3 regions of the Rhizobium sp. KNZ14-9A genome follow, and region 1 is predicted to be linked to each of the others. Evidence: predicted binding sites of a transcription regulator. Region 1 holds the regulator's gene; each other region holds the start of a gene.
What was found. Region 1 encodes LexA, which represses DNA repair genes until DNA is damaged. Its sites were predicted from a motif close to TGTTCNNNNTGTGTTCNG; they were not measured.
Positions count from the first base shown of each region.

Region 1 (6,499 bases):
CTCTCCCGCTTCGCACTGGAGGAAAGGCGCCCGTCCCGCGCGGCAGCCTGATGCTGCCTGTCGTTCAGGCGGCCTTGGCGATCGCGTCGAAGGCGAGAAGCTTCTCGAGAAGCCGCGGCATGTCCTTGAGATAGACCATGTTCGGCCCGTCGCAGGGCGCGTTATCCGGATCCTGATGGGTTTCGATAAAGACCCCGGCAACGCCGACGGCCACGGCAGCGCGCGCCAGCGTCTCCACGAACTGCCGCTCTCCGCCGGAGGTTTCCCCCTGCCCGCCGGGCTGCTGGACTGAATGCGTGGCGTCGAAAATAACGGGGGCGCCGGTTGCTGCCATGATCGGCAGGGAACGCATGTCGGAGACCAGCGTATTGTAACCAAAGGAAGCGCCGCGCTCGCACAGCAAGATGTTCGGATTGCCGCTCTGATTGAGCTTACCGAGCACGTTCTTCATGTCCCAGGGCGCCAGGAACTGGCCCTTCTTAACGTTGATAACGCGGCCGGTCTTTGCCGCAGCCACCAGGAGATCCGTCTGACGAGACAGGAAGGCCGGTATCTGCAGGATGTCGACAACCTTGCCCACTTCGGCGCACTGTTCTTCAGTGTGGATGTCGGTCAGAACCGGAATGCCGAGTTCCTTCTTGAGATCGGCAAAAACCTCAAGCCCCTTCTCAAGGCCGACACCGCGTTTGCTCGACAGGGAAGAGCGGTTCGCCTTGTCGAACGAGGTCTTATAGACGAGCCCGATGCCGAGCTTGGTGCACAGTTCCTTCAACGTGCCGGCAACCATGAACGCATGGTCGCGACTTTCCATTTCGCAAGCGCCAGCAATCAGCGACAGACGTGCAGCATTGGAGAAGGTGACCTTGCCGGCGCCTTCGCCGACCGTCACAACGGAGTTCGTAGTAGAGCTCATGATGTTTCCTCGAAAGCGAAGAGCACGCCCTGGCCGGGCGCGGGCTTCACCAGAATACGGTTGCCCTTGCGTGTGTAGGTCATCCCGTTAGCAGCCAAATGCGCTTCTGTCACGGCCAGATCGCCGACGGCAAAGAGGATCGCCCGACCGCGCAGGCCGCGATCGATATTCGGCGTCGCCAGATCGAAATAGGCCTCCAGCCCCTCCGGGGTCATCAGGCTGATCTTTGCGCTTCCGGTAAGCACCTCCAGCCCGAAACTCGTATCGCCAGCAGAAGCGGCTTTTGCCGCCGAGCCAACGAACTCGCCGAAGGCTGTCGGCTCGGGGGCTGCGAGCGCGATCTCGGCAATGCCCGTCACGCCGTTGGCGTGGGTCTCCAGCACCTTGCGATCGGTTGGAAGCGGATTGATGCGCTCGACGGCGAAGAGAAAGAAATCCGGCGCCCGGAGGTCGGCAGCGAAGGCAAGCCGGAAGCCGGCGATGCTCTCCGTGCCATCCGGCATTCTCACAGGGCGTTCGAACTGCAGCACAGAACCAGCGCAGATGCTGCCCTTCACGAATCGAGCATGTTCATGCTTTGCATCCGCGGTGGCGAAGGCGATGGCGGACAGTCCCTCGCTGCCGCAGCGGAAGCGGAAAGCCTGATTGCGGGCCGTGAATACATTGCCCTCACGTGCCGTCTCCTCGCTCTCCTCGACGCTCGCGACACCGAGCGGCTCAAGATAGGTTTTGTCGGCAAAGAAAACGCAGGCATTCTCCGTGCCGAAGGGATGGCGGGCATCGGGCGCGACGGTAAAGCCCAGCTTGCCCAGCCTTTCGCGGGCTAGGTCGATATCGGTAACCGGCAAAACGAGATGATCGATCGGAAGCGTGTCTTGGCTCATCGGTTCTTCTCCCAGCAGTGACAAGGAGATGTGCTTCAGCAAGCCTCGTGAAACAAGGCCAGACAGGCATAAGGGCGATAAAAATCAAATTCTCGACAGATTGAACAGAAGTTTTACGAAAATTTAGCTACTTGCGGAACACATATGGAACATATAGTGTCCGTTCTGGATTTGTTTCAAGACTGGGGAGACGCCATGCTCACGCGCAAACAACAGGAACTCCTTCTTTTCATTCATGAAAGGATGAAGGAGTCAGGCGTTCCACCGTCTTTCGACGAGATGAAGGACGCACTGGATCTGGCCTCGAAATCCGGTATTCACCGGCTGATCACGGCGCTCGAAGAACGCGGCTTCATTCGCCGGCTTCCGAACCGGGCGCGCGCGCTCGAAGTCATCAAACTGCCGGAAGCCTACAGCCCGAGCCTGCAGCCTCGGCGCGGCTTTTCACCGAGCGTCATCGAGGGCAGCCTCGGCAAGCCCCAGCCTGTGGCGCCTCCTGCCTCGGCGAAGCCCGCACCCGCTGCCGATAACGGCAATGCGGTCTCCGTTCCCGTCATGGGCCGCATCGCCGCCGGTGTTCCGATCTCGGCAATCCAGAACAATACGCATGACATCACCGTTCCCGCCGATATGCTTGGCTCCGGTGAACATTATGCGCTGGAAGTTCGCGGCGACTCGATGATCGAAGCCGGTATCTTCGATGGCGACACGGTCATCATCCGCAATGGCAGCACGGCCAATCCGGGTGATATCGTCGTCGCGCTCGTCGATGACGAGGAAGCAACGCTCAAGCGTTTCCGCCGCAAGGGCGCATCGATTGCGCTCGAGGCAGCAAACCCCGCTTATGAGACCCGCATTTTCCCGCCGGATCGCGTCAAGGTCCAGGGCAAGCTCGTCGGCCTCATTCGCCGCTATCACTGACCGGTGACAGATTGGCGTCTGCGAATGTGTTACTGCGCCAATCATAGGCGCGGTGGCGCATCCAGGGTCGTCCTAATGTGTCGAATGCGGTTGCGACCTCAATTCCCTTATCGGTGAATCGAAGTTCGACAGAACCTGTCTTGCGCAGCGTCTCGCCGGTAAAGAGCAGCGCGCCGGAGCGACAGCGGTCGACGCGCAATCGGACAGGGGTCACAACAATATCAGCCGTATCGCAAGCTGGCCCAAGATAGGCAGCATTGTCGATGACGGTCAGTTTCTTTCCATTGACGAGCAAAGTGGTGCACCAGGCGCCCTTCAGGCAGGAGAAGCGTGACGGCGGGCTAATGGCGACTGCCTGTCTCATTGCCTCTCTGGCTTCATTCTGTTGGTCGGGTGACAGTTGCAGTCTTTGACCATCAGGCGCAGTGGGCGCCTTGGCAGCTTGAAGCATAACTGGCTTCTGATGCTCTTCGACGGCAAGGGCCCTCTGCCATTGTTCGAAGATGAAGGCGGGCGGCTTTTCACGGTTCGAAGCCATCGCCTCTCCATCGACTATAGCGACCAGGCCGCCATCTTCGGAGATAGCGATATCGGGCATCGCCTCCGATGGAAGAAGAACAACAGCGAGCGTCGAGACCGCGACAATTGCCGTTCCCATGTGCCGCAGCCGGGTTCTGAGCAGGGTCAGCAGCAGAAATCCGAAAACGGCGGTCGGGAAATACCAGCCGGGCAAGCGGCCTACATCTATGTTGCCGCCCCACCCCGCTACTGCCTTTGCGATGGTGATCACCAGATCAAGCCCGAAGCCTGCCACCGGCCATAGCCAGCCGTCTAGACCAAACGGCATCAGCAGCATTGCCAGCATCCCGGCCGGCATGACGATGAAGGTGATGACCGGCATGGCCGCGAGATTTGCCGGCAGGCCATAGGCAGTCAGCCGGTGGAAATGCTCGATCGAAAACAGCGCCGTCGAGAAACCACCGATCAGCGACGTCAGGAAAACGCCACCGAAGAAGCCACCAACCATGAAGAAGGGCTTCATGATCGGCAGCTTGGCAAAGGCATTCTCCCGCATCGGCCGCCCTTTCCAAAGGTCGTATCCTGCGACCAGGGCAAGTGTTGCGGCGAACGACATCTGGAAGCTTGGTCCGAGCACTTCCGATGGCGAGACCGCGAGGATCATGAGAGCGGATAGCGCCACGTTTCTGAGGCTGATCGACGGCCGGTCGAAGAAGACGGCAACCAGCATAATCGCCATCATGATGAAGGCACGTTCGGCGGAGACGGCAAAACCCGAGATCAAATAGTAGGCCGTCACCGCAGCAAGCGCACCGGCCGCCGCGATCTTCTTGGTTGGCCACGCCTGGGCAATGCCGGGAAAAAGACTGAGAATGACGCGCAGCCCGACAAAGAAGATGCCACCGGAAAGCGCCATGTTGAGGCCGGAGATCGCGATGATATGCGCAAGGCCGGATTGCCGCAGCGCCTCCGTCGTTTCATCCGAGATCGCCCGTCTCTCGTCGGTGACAAGGGAGGCTGCAAAGGCGCCGGTGTCGCCGGGTAGCGTGGAGCGGATCCGATCGCCAATGCCGCTTCTCAGGCGGTAAAGCGACTCCAGAATGGCCTCACCGACCAAACTCGCTCGCTCCGGCTGTTCCGCAACCCTCTTCGGTGCTCCGTAGAAGAAGCCGTTGGCACCAATGCCGTTAAAATAGGCACTGAAGGCAAAATCATTGAGGTGGGGGAGCGCCGGTCCCGCCGGAGGCGTGAGACGCGCCCTGCCCTCGATGACGTCGCCAAGTTCGAACGGCTGGGTGGCCCCGCGGACCAGCACGGAGATGCGTTCGGGCGGACGCTTGATCTCAGGAGCATCCGTGCCGGTGACGTCAAGAATATAACGCCAGCGCCCTTGGCCATCGCCTTCTCGGCGTTCGATCCGGCCGGTCACCGTCGTCGTTACGGCTGAATTGAGGATCAGGGTCTTTGCCCGCCATGTTTCGATCTGCGCGGAGAGCATTCCACCGGCAAAAAGAAGTAGAGCAAGCAGCGTCGCCCGCAGTTTCGTCCGGGCATAACCGCAGGGTGCAACGGCAATAAGGAGAGCAAGCAGGCAGAGACCGAGCGACACGGCCGGAAAGTCCGAGGCCGCCAGAAACCAAGTCGCGGCACCTGCACCAAGGAAGACCGGAGAGAAGAGGATGAGGCGACCGTGGCCGGCCTCTTCGGTGGCCATACGCATCGACGACCCGACGTATCGGTTCGCAACAGTCACCAATCGCCATCGAAATGGGATCGCAACCTGGGTCCGAGCCGATTGCGTCACAATGGCGCGCGGGGCAATGCCAGCAAAATCCATCTTTTCATCAATGGATTGCTCTTGTCGTTCTCTTGTCTCTAACCCTGCCATAATCGCCTGGATCCGCCCCCGGATACCGGCAGAATGCAACCTGAAATCAAAACGAGCAAACAATAATCGATTGAAATAAGAGGAAAATTCGCGGGAGCAAAAAGTCCAGTCAAATCATGGTGTTCTGATATGCATTTAGCTCATCGCTGCACTGCCTAAAAGATGATGCCGCGATGCACAAAATGGCATCACGGTAACTTGGCATTAGCTTCGCGATCATATAGCTATCGCTTAGGACGCTTAACCCTTATGGCGCTTTTGCGGCGCCACCGCCACCCCGGAGGATCAGCATGACGGATCAAAGCGCTACAATCAAAATCGGTGACAAATCAGTCGATCTCGCCGTGCGAAAAGGCACGGTTGGACCCGACGTCATCGACATCGGTGCCCTCTACAAGAACACGGCTTCCTTCACCTACGATCCCGGGTTTACGTCGACTGCATCCTGTGAATCGAAGATCACCTATATCGACGGCGACGAAGGCGTTCTGCTGCATCGCGGCTACCCGATCGAGCAGCTTGCCGAGCATGGCGACTTCCTGGAAGCCTGCTACCTGCTGCTCTACGGCGAATTGCCGACCGCCGCCCAGAAGAAGGACTTCGACTACCGCGTCACGCACCACACCATGGTGCATGAGCAGATGAGCCGCTTCTTCACCGGCTTCCGTCGCGACGCCCATCCGATGGCCGTCATGTGCGGCTGCGTCGGCGCGCTTTCGGCCTTCTATCACAACTCCACCGATATCACCGATCCGCACCAGCGCATGGTCGCCAGCCTGCGCATGATCGCTAAGATGCCGACGCTCGCAGCGATGGCCTATAAGTACCATATCGGCCAGCCCTTCGTTTACCCGAAGAACGATCTAGACTACGCGTCCAACTTCCTGCGCATGTGCTTTGCTGTTCCCTGCGAGGAATATGTCGTCAATCCGGTGCTCGCACGCGCCATGGACCGTATCTTCATCCTCCATGCCGATCACGAGCAGAACGCCTCGACCTCGACGGTCCGTCTCGCCGGCTCCTCGGGTGCGAACCCGTTCGCCTGCATCGCCGCCGGCATCGCCTGCCTCTGGGGCCCCGCTCACGGCGGCGCCAACGAAGCAGCCCTCAACATGCTGACGGAAATCGGCACTGTCGACCGCATTCCGGAATATATCGCCCGCGCCAAGGATAAGAACGATCCGTTCCGCCTGATGGGCTTTGGTCACCGCGTCTACAAGAACTACGATCCGCGCGCCAAGATCATGCAGAAGACCACGCATGAAGTTCTCGGCGAACTCGGCATCAAGGACGATCCGCTTCTCGAAGTCGCCATGGAGCTGGAGCGCATCGCTCTGACCAACTCATACTTCATAGAGAAGAAGCTCTACCCGA
Region 1 is NZ_JBPGXB010000002.1:2,023,184-2,029,682, forward strand. Features, by position in the region: gene ACR9ZQ_RS16515 (methyl-accepting chemotaxis protein) at 1-51, shown strand, start outside; gene kdsA (3-deoxy-8-phosphooctulonate synthase) at 65-913, opposite strand; gene ACR9ZQ_RS16525 (VOC family protein) at 910-1,797, opposite strand; gene lexA (transcriptional repressor LexA) at 1,993-2,718, shown strand; gene ACR9ZQ_RS16535 (ComEC/Rec2 family competence protein) at 2,699-5,125, opposite strand; gene gltA (citrate synthase) at 5,416-6,499, shown strand, end outside.

Region 2 (6,499 bases), 1.5 Mb from region 1:
ACACCTCTTCGCGGCCATCGTCCTCTTGTATCCGGAGCAGTGGCACCTTGCCGAGGGGTGAGATTTTCAGGAACCAATCCGGCTTGTCGGCAAGATCGATGTTGATGCGCTCGAATGGCACGCCCTTTTCGAGGAGCGTGATCGCGGCGCGCTGCACGTAGGGGCAGAGGTGATGACTGATGAGGGTGAGCCTGCTCATGAAAGTCTCCTGGTGGTTTGCAAAGGATCGGTCGGTTAATATGCATGTAAATGCATCTAATATCGCTTGCGATGAGATTCAAGATAGATGTAATTGCATTTATGTCTGCGAATATGAAGAAGCCGAGCGAAGCCGTCGTCTCAGCCTGGACGCGCCTCATGCGCGCCCGCGAGCGGCTGCTTGGCGTGATCGAAGCCGATCTTAAGGCGGCCGGCATGCCGCCGCTTGCCTGGTACGATGTGCTTTGGGAATTGGCACGCTCGCAATCAGGAAAGCTGCGCCCCTATGAGATCGAGGAGCGGACATTGTTGGCGCAGTATAATCTTTCCCGCCTGATCGACCGGCTGGAAAGAGAGGGCCTAGTCGGTCGCGAGGTCTTCGCACAGGATGGGCGCGGCCGCTGGGTGGTGATCACTGATGCCGGCCGGCAGCTTCGGGAGCGCATGTGGACCGTCTATGGCAAAGCGATCGAAACTCATATCGGCTGCAAGCTTGCCGAAGGCGAGGCGAAGACGATTGCCGTCTTGCTGGACCGCTTCCTCTGATCAGGCGATCAGCGGTGCGGCGGCGGCCTTCAGTGCCGTCAACGCCTCCGTCGGATCGAGCCGTACCTGCAGCCCGCGTTGCCCGCCATTGATATAGACGAGCGGTTCGGCAAGGGCGGCTTCCTCGATCGCCGTTGGTACGATCTTCTTCTGCCCGAAAGGGCTGATGCCGCCGACATGATATCCCGTCAGCCGCTCGGCGTCGGCCGGCTTCATCATATTGGCCGATTTGCCATGGAAGGCACTGGCGAGCTTCTTCATGCTGACCTCGCGGTCGGAGGGCACGACCACACAGACCGGCTTTCCGTCCACCTCAGCCATCAGCGTCTTCAACACGCGGTGCGGCTCCTCGCCCAGCGCTTCGGCCGCCTGCAGCCCGACGCGCTCGGCGTTTGGATCATAGTCATAGGCATGAACCGTAAAGGTGACGCCAGCCTGCGTGAGAAACTGGGTGGCGCGGGTGGTCTTGGACATGGCTCAGCCCTCGAATGTCCGCGCGTAAATCTCTGGCTTGAAGCCGATCAGCAGTTTGTCGCCGGTTTCCAGTACCGGCCGCTTGATCATTGATGGTTGGTCGAGCATCAGGGCGATCGCTTTTTCACGGTCGAGATTTTCGCGCGCGGCGTCCGGCAGCTTGCGGAAGGTCGTGCCGGCGCGGTTCAGCACCGTTTCCCAGCCTGCATCGTCGATCCATCGTTCCAGGTGCGCCCGGTTGATGCCGACGGCCTTGTAATCGTGAAAGTCGTAGGCGACGCCGCGTTCGTCCAGCCAGCTACGGGCCTTCTTCATCGTGTCGCAGTTCTTGATACCGTAGATGGTGATGGCCATGCCGGTTCGATCTCCCTGTTTTCCAAGGGAGATATCACGCTGGATAAGCGCTGCAAACGCCGTCTGGCCTTTATCCCTCGAGCTCTTCGATGAGTGCTGGCAGGTCGGCCACGGTCTCGATGACGTAGTCGGCGCCGGCAGCAATCAGCTTCTCGCCGATCCGCTTGTGCAACTCGGCTCGCGCCTCCGGCGAAAGTGCATCCACCTCTTCAGGCGTCAGACCCGCCTCGTTGCCGGAGAGCGTCACGCCAACGGTAACGCAGCCTGCCGCGGCACCCTCGGCAATGCCGGGTTCAGTATCATCGACCTTCAGGACCGCAGAGGCCGGATAGACCATCAGGTCGAGGAAGCATTTATACATGCCGATCGGCGTCGGTCGGCCAAGCGGCAGATCGTCGGCACAGATCAGATTGTCGGGTGCATAACCCTGTTCAGCGGCAAGCGGCAGCACGCGCTCCATGATCGAGCGCGTATAGCCTGTCGTCGAGCCGATCTTCATCTGCCGCTCGCGCAGGTATTCGATCGTCTTGATCGCGCCAGGCACCAGCGCGCAGTAATCGGTCACGACAGCTTTGTTGAGCGGCACGAAGAGTTCGTAAACGCGGTCGATGGCCGCCTCGTCCGGAAGCGCGCCTTGCACCGCCTGCCATCGGGCGGCGATATGCGGTTCGGCCAGCATCGCGGCGATATGCGCACGCTTCGGGAGCCCCATCGGCTTGCGTGCGTCGGCGATCGTCACCTCGACGCCGAACTTGCCGAAGGTGTCTACAAAGGCACCCATCGGTGCGAAGGAGCCGAAATCGATGACTGTGCCGGCCCAGTCGAAGACCACTGCCTTGAATTGCGTCATGCTGCGCTCCCGTAAAGATCCTCGATGGTTTCTTCGCCGATGCCGAAGGCGGTCGAGGCACCGCAGCCTGCCGTCACCACGACGATACGCAGCGCATCGGAAGGCTTGTCGGTGAACCGCCAGCGGTCCGGGGAGGAGGCATAGGTGCCGACCCAGCGTTCGGCGATGAAGCGGCCCGGCAGGTTGAGCACGGCGTCCATCTCGTCGAGGGTCAGCCGGTCGATGCGCTCAAGGCCGAAGGGATCGGGCGTTTCGGAGTAATGGTGGCTGTCTCCGACGATCAGCGATCCGTCTTCCGATTGGGTGACGATCAGGTGGATGCCGTTTTCCCGCTCCGGCTTGAACTCCCGGTCAAGCCGCGCCTTCAGGGCAGTCGCTTCAGGCAACTCGGCATAACCGAGATAACGCCCGAGCCCGAGATCGGACATGACGGCGGTGCTGAGCGAGACCCGTTGCGCCGGCACGACACGCATCATCTGCAGCTTGCAGCGTGTGACGTTATATGCAGCGATCCGATCCGCAAACAGGCTCTTGAAATCGTCGCCGGGGCAAACAACCACCGTCTCCGCCTCGATCAGGCCGGTTGACGTCTCGATCCGCGGCGGCTCGACGGCGCTCACTGCTGTCGAGCGGCGGAACTCGATGCCATATTTGATTTCGAGATAGCGGGCGAGCAGTGGAACGGCCGTGCGGGATTCGACCCGCAGTTCATGGGGGCTATAGAGTGTGAAGCGCCCCGCTTCCGGTCGCAGTGCCGGCACAAGCCGCCGTGCCTCCTCGATCGTCAGTCTTTCGCAGCCTTCGCCCATCTCTGTGCGCAGGAAGGCGTCGATCACGGCTTCGGATTCGTCGAGCCTTGCGGCAAGGAGCAGCCCGCGCTGCAGGACGTCGACGCCTGCGTCATCGACAATATCGGCCCAGATATCGCGTGCCCGGCGTGCCTTGTCCCAGCAGTCGCCGGCCTGCTGGCCGGTCACCGTCACAAAGCCGAAATTGCGCACCGAGGCGCCATTTGCCTGTGCGTCGCGGTCAACAACGACGACCCGTTTGCCGCGCTTTGCCGCCGCCAGCGCATGCGCCAGCCCGACAATTCCCGCGCCGACGATCGCAATGTCGTAATGCGGCATGAAAGCTCCTTCGCAACATGTCTGCAACGGCTTGGCGGATTTTCTTGAAGCCTGTGTGACAGTTGCCCGGAGCCTTACATCCGCGTGTGGAAAAGAACGCTGGTTCAGTCTTCCAGCGTGCCGGCCTTTCGCGTTGCCTTGCTCGGCTTGTCGGCGGCAATCTTCATCAGGTCACCGCGCCGGCGCACCAGCCGGTCGGAAGTGCGGGTAAGAAATAGCCCGTCCTGCGGCGCCCGGATGTCGATATCGCCCTCGGCAAAACCGGGCCGGGTGACGATCGTCGCCAGAAGCTCTCCTTCCGAGACACGCTCGCCGATATTGCGGTGGAAGAGCACGGTACCGCCCTGCGGCGCACGCACGATCTCGACATTGTCGAGCGGCACGGCTGGTCCGGAGAAGGTCTTGTCTCCGGCTGCCCCGCCGTTGACAACACCGCGCCCGATCAGGAACTGCAGCAGGCCTTCGGCATCTTTCTCGGCCATATCGGGATAGACTTCGCGGCGACCGCGCAGTTCCACCGTCACCGAAAGCTTGCCCGGAAGCTTGGCCTTGCGCTCGCCCGGCACCTCATATTTCCAGGCAAAACCGACGGCTTCCTCGAAGGCGGAGCTTTCGCCATCCGAAAGCAGCACCGCTTCCATGTCGAGCGCATTGGCAAGGTCCGCTGCTTCCGGCCAGAAGGCTTCGTCGATATAGGCATATTGCAGCGATTCATCATCGCAATGCAGATCGAGCACCAGATCGGCTCCGAGCGCCATATGAATCAGCTCTCGCTTCAATCGATCCGTAGCCGGATAATAATCAAGACCGTCAAGCAACTCCTCCCGGTCGCGAACCGAGATCAGCGGGAAGTCCCGATTGAAATTGGTCCGCGATCCCAAATCGAACCGGCCCTGCAGCTCGCCGAAATGCGATTGCGCCGCCCCGATCGGATTTGCCTGCGGCACGAGCGTGATATCGCCGGCGATCCGTCCTTCGTTTTCGGCTTGCCTGAGTTGAAGGCAGAGAAAATGCGCAAGCGCGGTTCCCGGCAGTTCATTGGAATGCAATGCGGCCTGGATATAGACCTTGGGCGCCGCCGGATCGCTTCCCTTGAAACGCATGACGGGCAACCGCCATTCGATGCCGGGCGTATCGCCCGGGATGATGATCTCTGAAAGGTCCACTGTCTTGCTCCGCATGTACATATTGAGTGGGGAGTTTTATGCGAATCCCCACCCGCGGTGCAAGCGCAGCTCAGCCGAGCAGAGGCCAGCGGTTGATGACGTGATGCTCGCTCTTCCCGTAGATGCTGTGGATCAACAGGAACTCCTGGACTGTCCAGCGTACGGGTCGGTCAAGCTTTTCAGGCAGAACAGTCTTGCGATCATAGAGCATTGTCATGTGCGGCGTCAGATGTCCGCCGACATTATAGGGTAGTCCAGCCTCGTAGAGACCTTCTTGAATTTGGTTGCGAAGATCCAGCAGGCCTTCGTTTTCTTGCCTGCCGCAGATGACGAAGGCTTGCGGCTGGCCGGGATGCTTGAAGCTCATGGCTTCGTCGAGCACAATTTCGAACGGCTGGGCACGCACTGCCGCGGCAACTTGTTCAGCGCCGAACACGATATCATCCGGGAGCCGACGGTAGGCGCCGATGCCGTTCAGCGTGACATGAAGCACTGCGTTCGGCCGCGAGGGTCCGGTCAGAGCATGTCTATTGCGATACACTTGCGCGATGTCCAGCGCCTCGGATGCAGCTTCGATGGTTGGGCGAAGCGCGAAGAAAATCCTGTCGTGAAATTCCCCGCCAAGATTGGATTTCTTCTGGGGGCCTGCGCTATTCGGATCGAGTGGAAAATGAGGCATTTGAACTACGGACTACATCGCCCGCCTCCTTGTTTCGACAAGGAGGAGCATACCGAGATTGGCATTTCAGTCAAGAACAAAACATGAACAAAGAGCTTTGTGAGGATATTCAAAACAGAAACGGCTACCTTTGCGGCAGCCGTTTGCTGGCGTCAATCAAGCGCTGAGGAATGCGTTACGCGGCGTTCTTAAGGACCTCAGCCGCCTTTTTGGAAGACTTGGCGCGGGCTGCTTTCGGCGGTGCGAGACGAAGAACATCGTCTGCCAACAAGCGGGCATTGTCTTGCGCCTTGTCGAGATTGCTGACACGGGCAGGATCCATGGTATAGAGGCTGCCGCCTGAAACGAACATGTCGCGATAGGCGGCGCGCTCGATCAGCGCCGTGTCGATGACATTGACATGCTGCTTTGCGAGCAGACCTTTGACCGCCAGCAATGCACGCGTGGTGATGATCGAACTGATGCGCGTCAGCACGACCGAATGCGGGATGCGGATATCATGCTGGGCAGCAAGCTGCTTCATGATCTCAAGCACCTGCGCGCCGCCGACGGCGTCCATGGCGCAGCCCTGCACCGGAACCATTACATGATCGGAAAAGCCGATGGCCTTCGCCATCAGCGGGCTCAGACCGGCTGGCAAGTCGATAACGATATAACCGCCGCGCTTCTTGAGGTCCTTGATCTGCTGTTCGATCGTATCTTCGCTGACACCGGAGATGACGGCGAATTCGGCTGCGTCACCGGTCAGACGGTGCCAGCGGCTGGCCCACTGCTGGGGATCGGCATCCAGAACGGAAACGCGATGGCCACGGCGAGCCAGTTCTGTGGCAAGAACAAGAGCGACCGTCGTCTTGCCGGCCCCTCCTTTCGTATTGGCAAATGTAATGATTGGCATCGATTACCTCGGGTTGATGAGTTGGCGGCAGTCATCCCTGGGAGAGACGCGTCTCGGGCTTTAAGGAACAGCGACTTTCACAGTGATGAGATGAAAAGGTCAAACAGCAACCTTGCGTGGCGCTGTTTGGCCATGCTGTCTGAGGTTGATTTTTTCTGGGTGCAATCAGTGAGGAGCGGGCGATAGGGCAGCCGCGCCTCGGAGTTCTCC
Region 2 is NZ_JBPGXB010000002.1:3,547,755-3,554,253, reverse strand. Features, by position in the region: gene ACR9ZQ_RS24450 (glutathione S-transferase family protein) at 1-199, opposite strand, end outside; gene ACR9ZQ_RS24445 (MarR family winged helix-turn-helix transcriptional regulator) at 301-744, shown strand; gene ybaK (Cys-tRNA(Pro) deacylase) at 745-1,218, opposite strand; gene ACR9ZQ_RS24435 (ArsC family reductase) at 1,222-1,572, opposite strand; gene phnX (phosphonoacetaldehyde hydrolase) at 1,643-2,422, opposite strand; gene ACR9ZQ_RS24425 (TIGR03364 family FAD-dependent oxidoreductase) at 2,419-3,549, opposite strand; gene ACR9ZQ_RS24420 (M14 family metallopeptidase) at 3,654-4,715, opposite strand; gene ACR9ZQ_RS24415 (2'-5' RNA ligase family protein) at 4,786-5,394, opposite strand; gene ACR9ZQ_RS24410 (AAA family ATPase) at 5,570-6,289, opposite strand.
Region 2: a site for LexA is predicted at 5,467-5,484, ahead of ACR9ZQ_RS24415 (2'-5' RNA ligase family protein). Genes of this name have one in related genera too.

Region 3 (6,499 bases), 1.9 Mb from region 1:
AAAGATTGCGCACTGTCATGAAACCCTCCGCGGAAAAACAAGCTGCGGCTTCTTAGACCCCGGAAATGGGCATTTCAAGCGAGAGAAGAGGTGAATCGGTACGCTTGCCTCCGCGTCATGTGATGTCTGACAAGGTTGCTCCCGTGCCTGCAAACGAGCTAGAACGACAGCCTTGCCTTCTTTCTCTGGATATTCTCCCATGTCTTTTACGCCCCTCCATCTCGACACTCCTCTGATCCGGACAGCGCCCGATTTCAGCGCCAGCGGCAAGCCGCTTTGGTTAAAGCTCGATGCGCTACAGCCTTCAGGCAGCTTCAAGCTGCGTGGTGTCGGCCGGCTTTGCCAGCATGAGGTTCAAAACGGTGCGCGTGAGATCTTCTGCGCCTCCGGCGGCAATGCCGGCGTTGCCGCAGCCTATGCCGGACGGGCACTTGGCGTGCCTGTTACGATCGTCGTGCCTGAGACGACGGCACCTGACGTGCGCCGAACGATTGCCGCAACGGGCGCCAATGTGCTGGTTCATGGTTCTGTCTTCGATGAGGCCAATGCGCATGCGATCGAACTCGCCGAAAGCCGCAAGGCGACCTATGTGCATCCTTTCGACCATCCGCTCCTGTGGGATGGCCATGCGACGCTGATCGATGAGGTGGTGGCAAAGGGTGCCAAATTCGATTGCGTCGTTACCAGCATCGGCGGTGGCGGTCTGCTTGCCGGCATCGTCGAGGGGCTGAAGCGGAACGGGCTTTCGGACGTGCCTGTCATTGCCGTCGAGACGGAAGGAGCTGCATCATTTCATGCAAGCCTCAAGGCCAATGAGCGTATTTCGCTGCCGGCCATTACATCGATTGCCACCTCCCTCGGCGCGCGGCAGGTGGCGCAGCATGTCTTCGATCTGCCGAAGCATCACCCGATCGAAAGTGTTCTCGTCAGCGATGCCGATGCCGTGGCCGCTTGCCTGAAATTTGCCGATGCGCAGCGCATCCTGGTCGAACCGGCCTGTGGTGCCGCACTTGCCGTTGCCGATGTGCATGCCGATCTGCTGTCTCGCTTCGACAATCCGCTCATCGAAGTCTGCGGCGGCATCGGTGTGTCGCTCGAAAAGCTTGATCTCTGGAAAGAGAAGTTTCTCTGAGATCCGGACAAAGAAAAAGCCGGGCGAAAGCCCGGCTCGATCTCAAAGCAATTTAGTGAGGCTCAGGCAGCCCAGGGGTGCGAAGCGGCGTTCTTCTTTTCGAACTCGTCGATCGCCTTGCCCTTTTCCATGGTCAGGCCGATATCATCGAGGCCGTTCAGCAGGCAGTGGCGCTTGAACTCGTCGAGATCGAACTTGATCGAGCCGCCGTCCGGACCGGTGATTTCGAGGTTTTCAAGGTCGACCGTCAGAATGGCGTTGGAGCCGCGCTCGGCGTCGTCCATCAGCTTGTCGAGGTCTTCGTGGCTGACCTGGATCGGCAGGATGCCGTTCTTGAAGCAGTTGTTATAGAAGATGTCGGCGAAGCTGGTCGAGATCACGCAGCGGATGCCGAAATCGAGCAGCGCCCATGGAGCGTGTTCGCGCGAGGAGCCGCAGCCGAAATTGTCACCGGCAACCAGAATCTTTGCCTCGCGGTAAGCCGGCTTGTTCAGCACGAAATCGGGGTTTTCGGAGCCGTCTTCGTTGTAGCGGGCTTCGGCGAAAAGGCCCTTACCAAGGCCGGTGCGCTTGATGGTCTTCAGATAGTCCTTCGGAATGATCATGTCGGTGTCGATGTTGACGACCGGCAGAGGGGCTGCAACGCCCGTGAGCTTCACGAATTTATCCATGACCTATGCTCCATTTCAGCAAAACGTACTTTCTGATTTTGCATCTATTCCAGTTTCCCGCCGAAATGAAGAAGAATCTTTCGTTGACGGAGGCCACGTGGTGTTTCGCGTGGCCTGCCGATTACGCGTGTCCCTTTACTTGGACGGTGCATTCAGGCCCCAGAGCACGCCGAACGGATCACGAAGCTGGCCGTAGCGATCACCCCAGAACATCAGTTCGACCGGCATGACGACTTCGGCGCCGGCAGCCACTGCGCGGTTCCACCAGAAATCGATATCGTCGATCACCAGCTGGATGGCGAAGCCCTCATGGCCTTTGAAGGCATGGCCATATTCCGGATAGGCATCCGACAGCATGAGCGAGCTGCCATTGATATAGAGATGCACGTGCATCGTCCGGCCGCTTTCGTCGACCGGCACGAGATAGGCTTCTTCAGCGCCGAAAGCTTTCTTGTAGAATTCCGCAGCCTTTACCGCGCCGTCGACCGTCAGATAGGGAAGCAGGCCGTTCTTGACCGGCGGCATCTTGGTCTGGTTGCTCTCCGTCGCATCCATGCTCGTCCTCCATTCGTTTTTAAAGTGCCGGCTGAATGCCTGGCTGCTTCAAGGACGTAGCATGGGAACGTGAGCCGACAATGTCGGTCAGAATTTTCAGAGAAAATGATCAGAGATCGATGATCGTGCCGCGGCCGTCGTTCCAGATGCGCATCTCGCGCTTACCATCGGCGCGGGCGCGGACGGGAGCGGGCTTCATCTTCATCGAAAGGGCGCGGCCGACCATGAGCACGGTCAGGATGCCGCCAACGGCGAGCGTGACCGAGAAGGTGAGAAGCAGCATGGCCACGAAAACGGTGGCGCCGGCAAGCATGAAGAAGATGGAGCGAATGTTCTGCATTGGTTTGAAACCTTTCTACGGAAAGGAATGTGGTCCTTCTTTTTCCTCTCTGCAAGCCAAGCATGGCTTTTTGTTGTCTTGCCGGGCTTTGCGAAGCTTGGCACTAATGGTCCATGAGCCGAACACCACCTCTTCGTTCCCTGCGTCTGCGCCGCTCGGTGTTGAGCGTACCCGCCATCAATGCGCGTGCGCTTGAAAAGACCCATTCCCTTGATTGCGATGCGGTTATTCTCGATCTGGAGGATTCCGTCGCGCCCGAGAAGAAGGCGGAAGCGCGCGACAATCTGAAGGCCTTTTTTGCCGGGCCGCTGCTTGAGGGCAAGGAAAGGATCATCCGTATCAATTCTTTGTCATCCGGATTCGGGCTGGCGGATTTGGAACTGATCAAGGCGCTTTCGCCCGATGCCGTTCTGCTTCCAAAGGTGGATGAGCCACAGGATGTAATGGCTGTCAGCGATCTGCTTGCCGAGGCCTATGCGCCGGAGGAGTTGCGCATCTGGGCGATGATCGAGACGCCGCGTGGCGTGCTGAATGCTGCAGCGATCGCCGAATCCGGCCGCACGCCGGGCTCGCGGCTCGATTGCCTCGTCGTCGGCCTCAACGACCTGCGCAAGGAAACGGGCGTCTTGCCGCAGTCGGGGCGGACCTATCTCGTGCCCTGGCTGATGCAGGTCGTTCTGGCGGTCAAGGCCTATGGGCTCGATGCGCTTGACAGCGTCTTCAACGATTTCCGGGATGGCGAAGGCTTCAATGTCGAATGCGGTCAGGGCCGCGCCATGGGTTTTACCGGCAAGATGCTGATCCACCCGGCACAGATTGCAGCCGCTAACACGCATTTCGGACCTGACGCGGAGGAGATTGCGGAGGCGGAGGCCATCATCGCCGCCTTCGCCGATCCGGCGACCGAGGGGCTCAATGTCATCAATGCGAACGGGCGGATGATCGAGCGGCTGCATCTTGTCCTGGCCGAAGCTCTGGTCCATAAAGCTCGCCTGATTTCTGCAAGAAAGCCCGCCTGATGAAACTCTACCGCTTCCTGACCGGTCTCGACGACGCCTCCTTTTGCCACAAGGTAACAGCGGCGCTGAACAAGGGCTGGTCGCTGTCCGGCTCGCCCACCTATGGCTTCAATGCTGCGACCGGCCAGATGCAGTGCGGCCAGGCCGTCGTCAAGGAGGTCGAGGGCAAGGATTATCACCCGGACATGAAGCTGTCCGAGCAGTAAGCTTAACGCTCTGCCGCCTCTTCGGCGCTTGCCTCGATGCGTTCCATGTCATCGTCGCTGAGGCCGAAGTGGTGGCCGATCTCATGGATCAGCACATGGGTGATGATGTCGCCCAGCGTTTCGTCGTTTTCGGCCCAGTAATCGAGGATCGGACGGCGATAGAGGCGGATGCGGTTCGGCATCTCGCCGGTTTCCACGGTAAAGCGCTCCGAAATGCCGCGGCCCTCGAAAAGGCCCAGCAGGTCAAAGGGCGTTTCCAGCGCCATATCTTCAAAAACTTCGTCGTCGGGGAAGTCTTCGATTTCGATGGTCAGATTGGTCGTCAGCTTACGAAATTCGTCCGGCAGATGACTGTAGGCCTCCATTGCCAGCGACTCGAAGGTGCTGATCGTCGGCGCATGGCGGTCCCGCCAATCATCGCTCTGGTCTATGCGGGCCATAAGTATTCCTTCCTTTGCCGGCCCATATAGAACCTTTATCGCCGATTTTCGAGTGCGGAATCAAAGGCAGGAATAAATTCTTATGAAATGATCATTGACTCTTCATTAGAGCTCTGGAATCTATAAGAACATAACAGGAACAAGACGAGTGGGGAGAACGCCATGGCGCAGACCGCCCTGGCGCGCGAGCGGCTTTTTGCGCTCCGCGAAACCATTGCCCGACTGGAGGGAAAACCCGCGCCGGCGCTTGCCGCGGCGGAACGGGAGGCTCTGGCGGAAGGACACGAGAGGCGGCAGGAGTGTATTCTGCCACGCCTGCCTTTCGGTGTGGAACCGTTCGATGACGCCTTGGAAGGCGGCCTTCAGCTCGATGCGATTACCGAATTCCGCGCGGCGAGCTCCGGTGATGCAGGGGCGGCAAGCGGTCTGGCGATGGCCATTGTGGCGCGACTGCAGAAGCAGGAGGAGGATACCGGCAGGTTGCTGCCGCTGCTCTGGATCAGTGATGCCGTCGGCACACTGGAGGCGGGTCGTCCTTATGCTCCGGGGCTGAAGGATTTCGGGCTGAAGCCGGAAAGGTTTTTCCATGCCGCGCCGCGCAAGCTGGAGGATGCGCTCTGGCTGGCGGAAGCGGCCATCGAAAGTGCTGCCTTCTCGGCTGTCGTCTTCGAAGTGCGCGGCAATCCCCTGCATTTCGGCCTGACCGAAAGTCGCAGACTCAGCCTCAGGGCGCGCGCCGTCCACCGCCCACTCTTTCTTGTCCGTCAAGCGGGAGAGGAGGAGGCAAGCAGTGCCGCCTTCCGCCTGCATGTCGAACCGGCGCCGTCGGGCCTGCGGCCGCTGCCGGACGGATCAAAACTTTCCGTCAGTATCGGCAATCCGATTTTCCGTCTCACGCTGGAGAAGAGCCGCAATCCGGCCCCGCTCTCCTTTCTTCTGGAGTGGAACCCTCATGAACGCGAATTTTTCCCTGTCGACGAACCAAGCTTCGCTCGTCCTCCAGGCGAACAGTCAGCGCATTCTGGCGCTCAGTTTTCCGCATCTGGCAACGGACCGCATCGCCCGCAAGCGATGGGGGCTGTCCTGGCGCTCGAAAGGGCGTCCTGAGAAGCCGCCGATCGTCTGTTCCGGCAAGCTCAACAATGCCATGCGGCTGACGGCGCTGGACGAATTCGCCGAAAAGCTGGGCTTGCGGAAAGAGCAGGGCGTTGCCGAAGCGCGCGCCATGTTTCCGGCGCTTGATGTCCTGGAGGAAGATCCAGCAGCCGATCGACGGTTACTGGAAGGGATCGCCGACTGGTGCGACCGCTATACGCCGATGGTCGCGCTCGACGGCAAGGACGGGCTGTTTCTCGATATTACCGGCTGCGCCCATCTCTTCGGCGGTGAGGTGGCGCTTCTCAAGGATATTCTGTCCCGGCTCTTCCATATGGGGCTCGATGTGCGGGGTGCGATCTCCTCATCGCCGGGTCTTTCCTGGGCAGTCTCCCGTTTCGGGCAGGGCGGCGTCGTGGAGGATGAAGAGATGGAGCGCATGCTGATGCCGCTGCCTGTCGCGGCCTTGCGGCTGGAGGGCCAGACCGTCGATGCTCTTAGGAAACTTGGCCTCAAATACGTCGGCGATGTCATTCATGCGCCGCGGGCGCCGCTGACCCGCCGCTTCGGGCCAACGCTGCTTCTGCGCCTTGATCAGGCGCTCGGCCGTGAGGAAGAACCCATCTCTCCTCGGCTTCCTGTCGCCAGCCTCTCATCCGAACGCCGTCTGGTCGAGCCGATCGGCACGGAAGAGCAGATCCTCGCCGTTACCGGGCAGGTCGCCGTGTCGCTAAAGCCGTCCCTGGAAGCGCGCGGCGCCGGTGGGCGGGTGTTCGAACTGGTGCTGTTTCGTGTCGACGGCAGGGTTTTCCGCATTTCCGTCGGTGCCTCCCGGCCGCTTCGTGAACCGAAGCTCATTGCCGGGCTGTTTTCCGAGCGGTTGCAGGTGATCTATGACGGTATCGATGCCGGCTATGGTTTCGAGATCTTGCGCCTGAACGTGCTGCGGCATGACCCGTTCAACGAGGCGCAGGGCGATTTCGAGGGCGACCGGCAGGGGGAGATCTCGCTTTCGAGTTTTGTCGACCGTGTCGCGGCCCG
Region 3 is NZ_JBPGXB010000002.1:3,908,352-3,914,850, forward strand. Features, by position in the region: gene leuB (3-isopropylmalate dehydrogenase) at 1-19, opposite strand, end outside; gene ACR9ZQ_RS26155 (pyridoxal-phosphate dependent enzyme) at 200-1,132, shown strand; gene leuD (3-isopropylmalate dehydratase small subunit) at 1,195-1,803, opposite strand; gene ACR9ZQ_RS26165 (VOC family protein) at 1,939-2,358, opposite strand; gene ACR9ZQ_RS26170 (hypothetical protein) at 2,468-2,698, opposite strand; gene ACR9ZQ_RS26175 (HpcH/HpaI aldolase/citrate lyase family protein) at 2,812-3,717, shown strand; gene ACR9ZQ_RS26180 (DUF1737 domain-containing protein) at 3,717-3,923, shown strand; gene ACR9ZQ_RS26185 (metallopeptidase family protein) at 3,926-4,363, opposite strand; gene ACR9ZQ_RS26190 (ImuA family protein) at 4,526-5,470, shown strand; gene ACR9ZQ_RS26195 (Y-family DNA polymerase) at 5,481-6,499, shown strand, end outside.
Region 3: a site for LexA is predicted at 4,488-4,505, ahead of ACR9ZQ_RS26190 (ImuA family protein). Genes of this name have one in related genera too.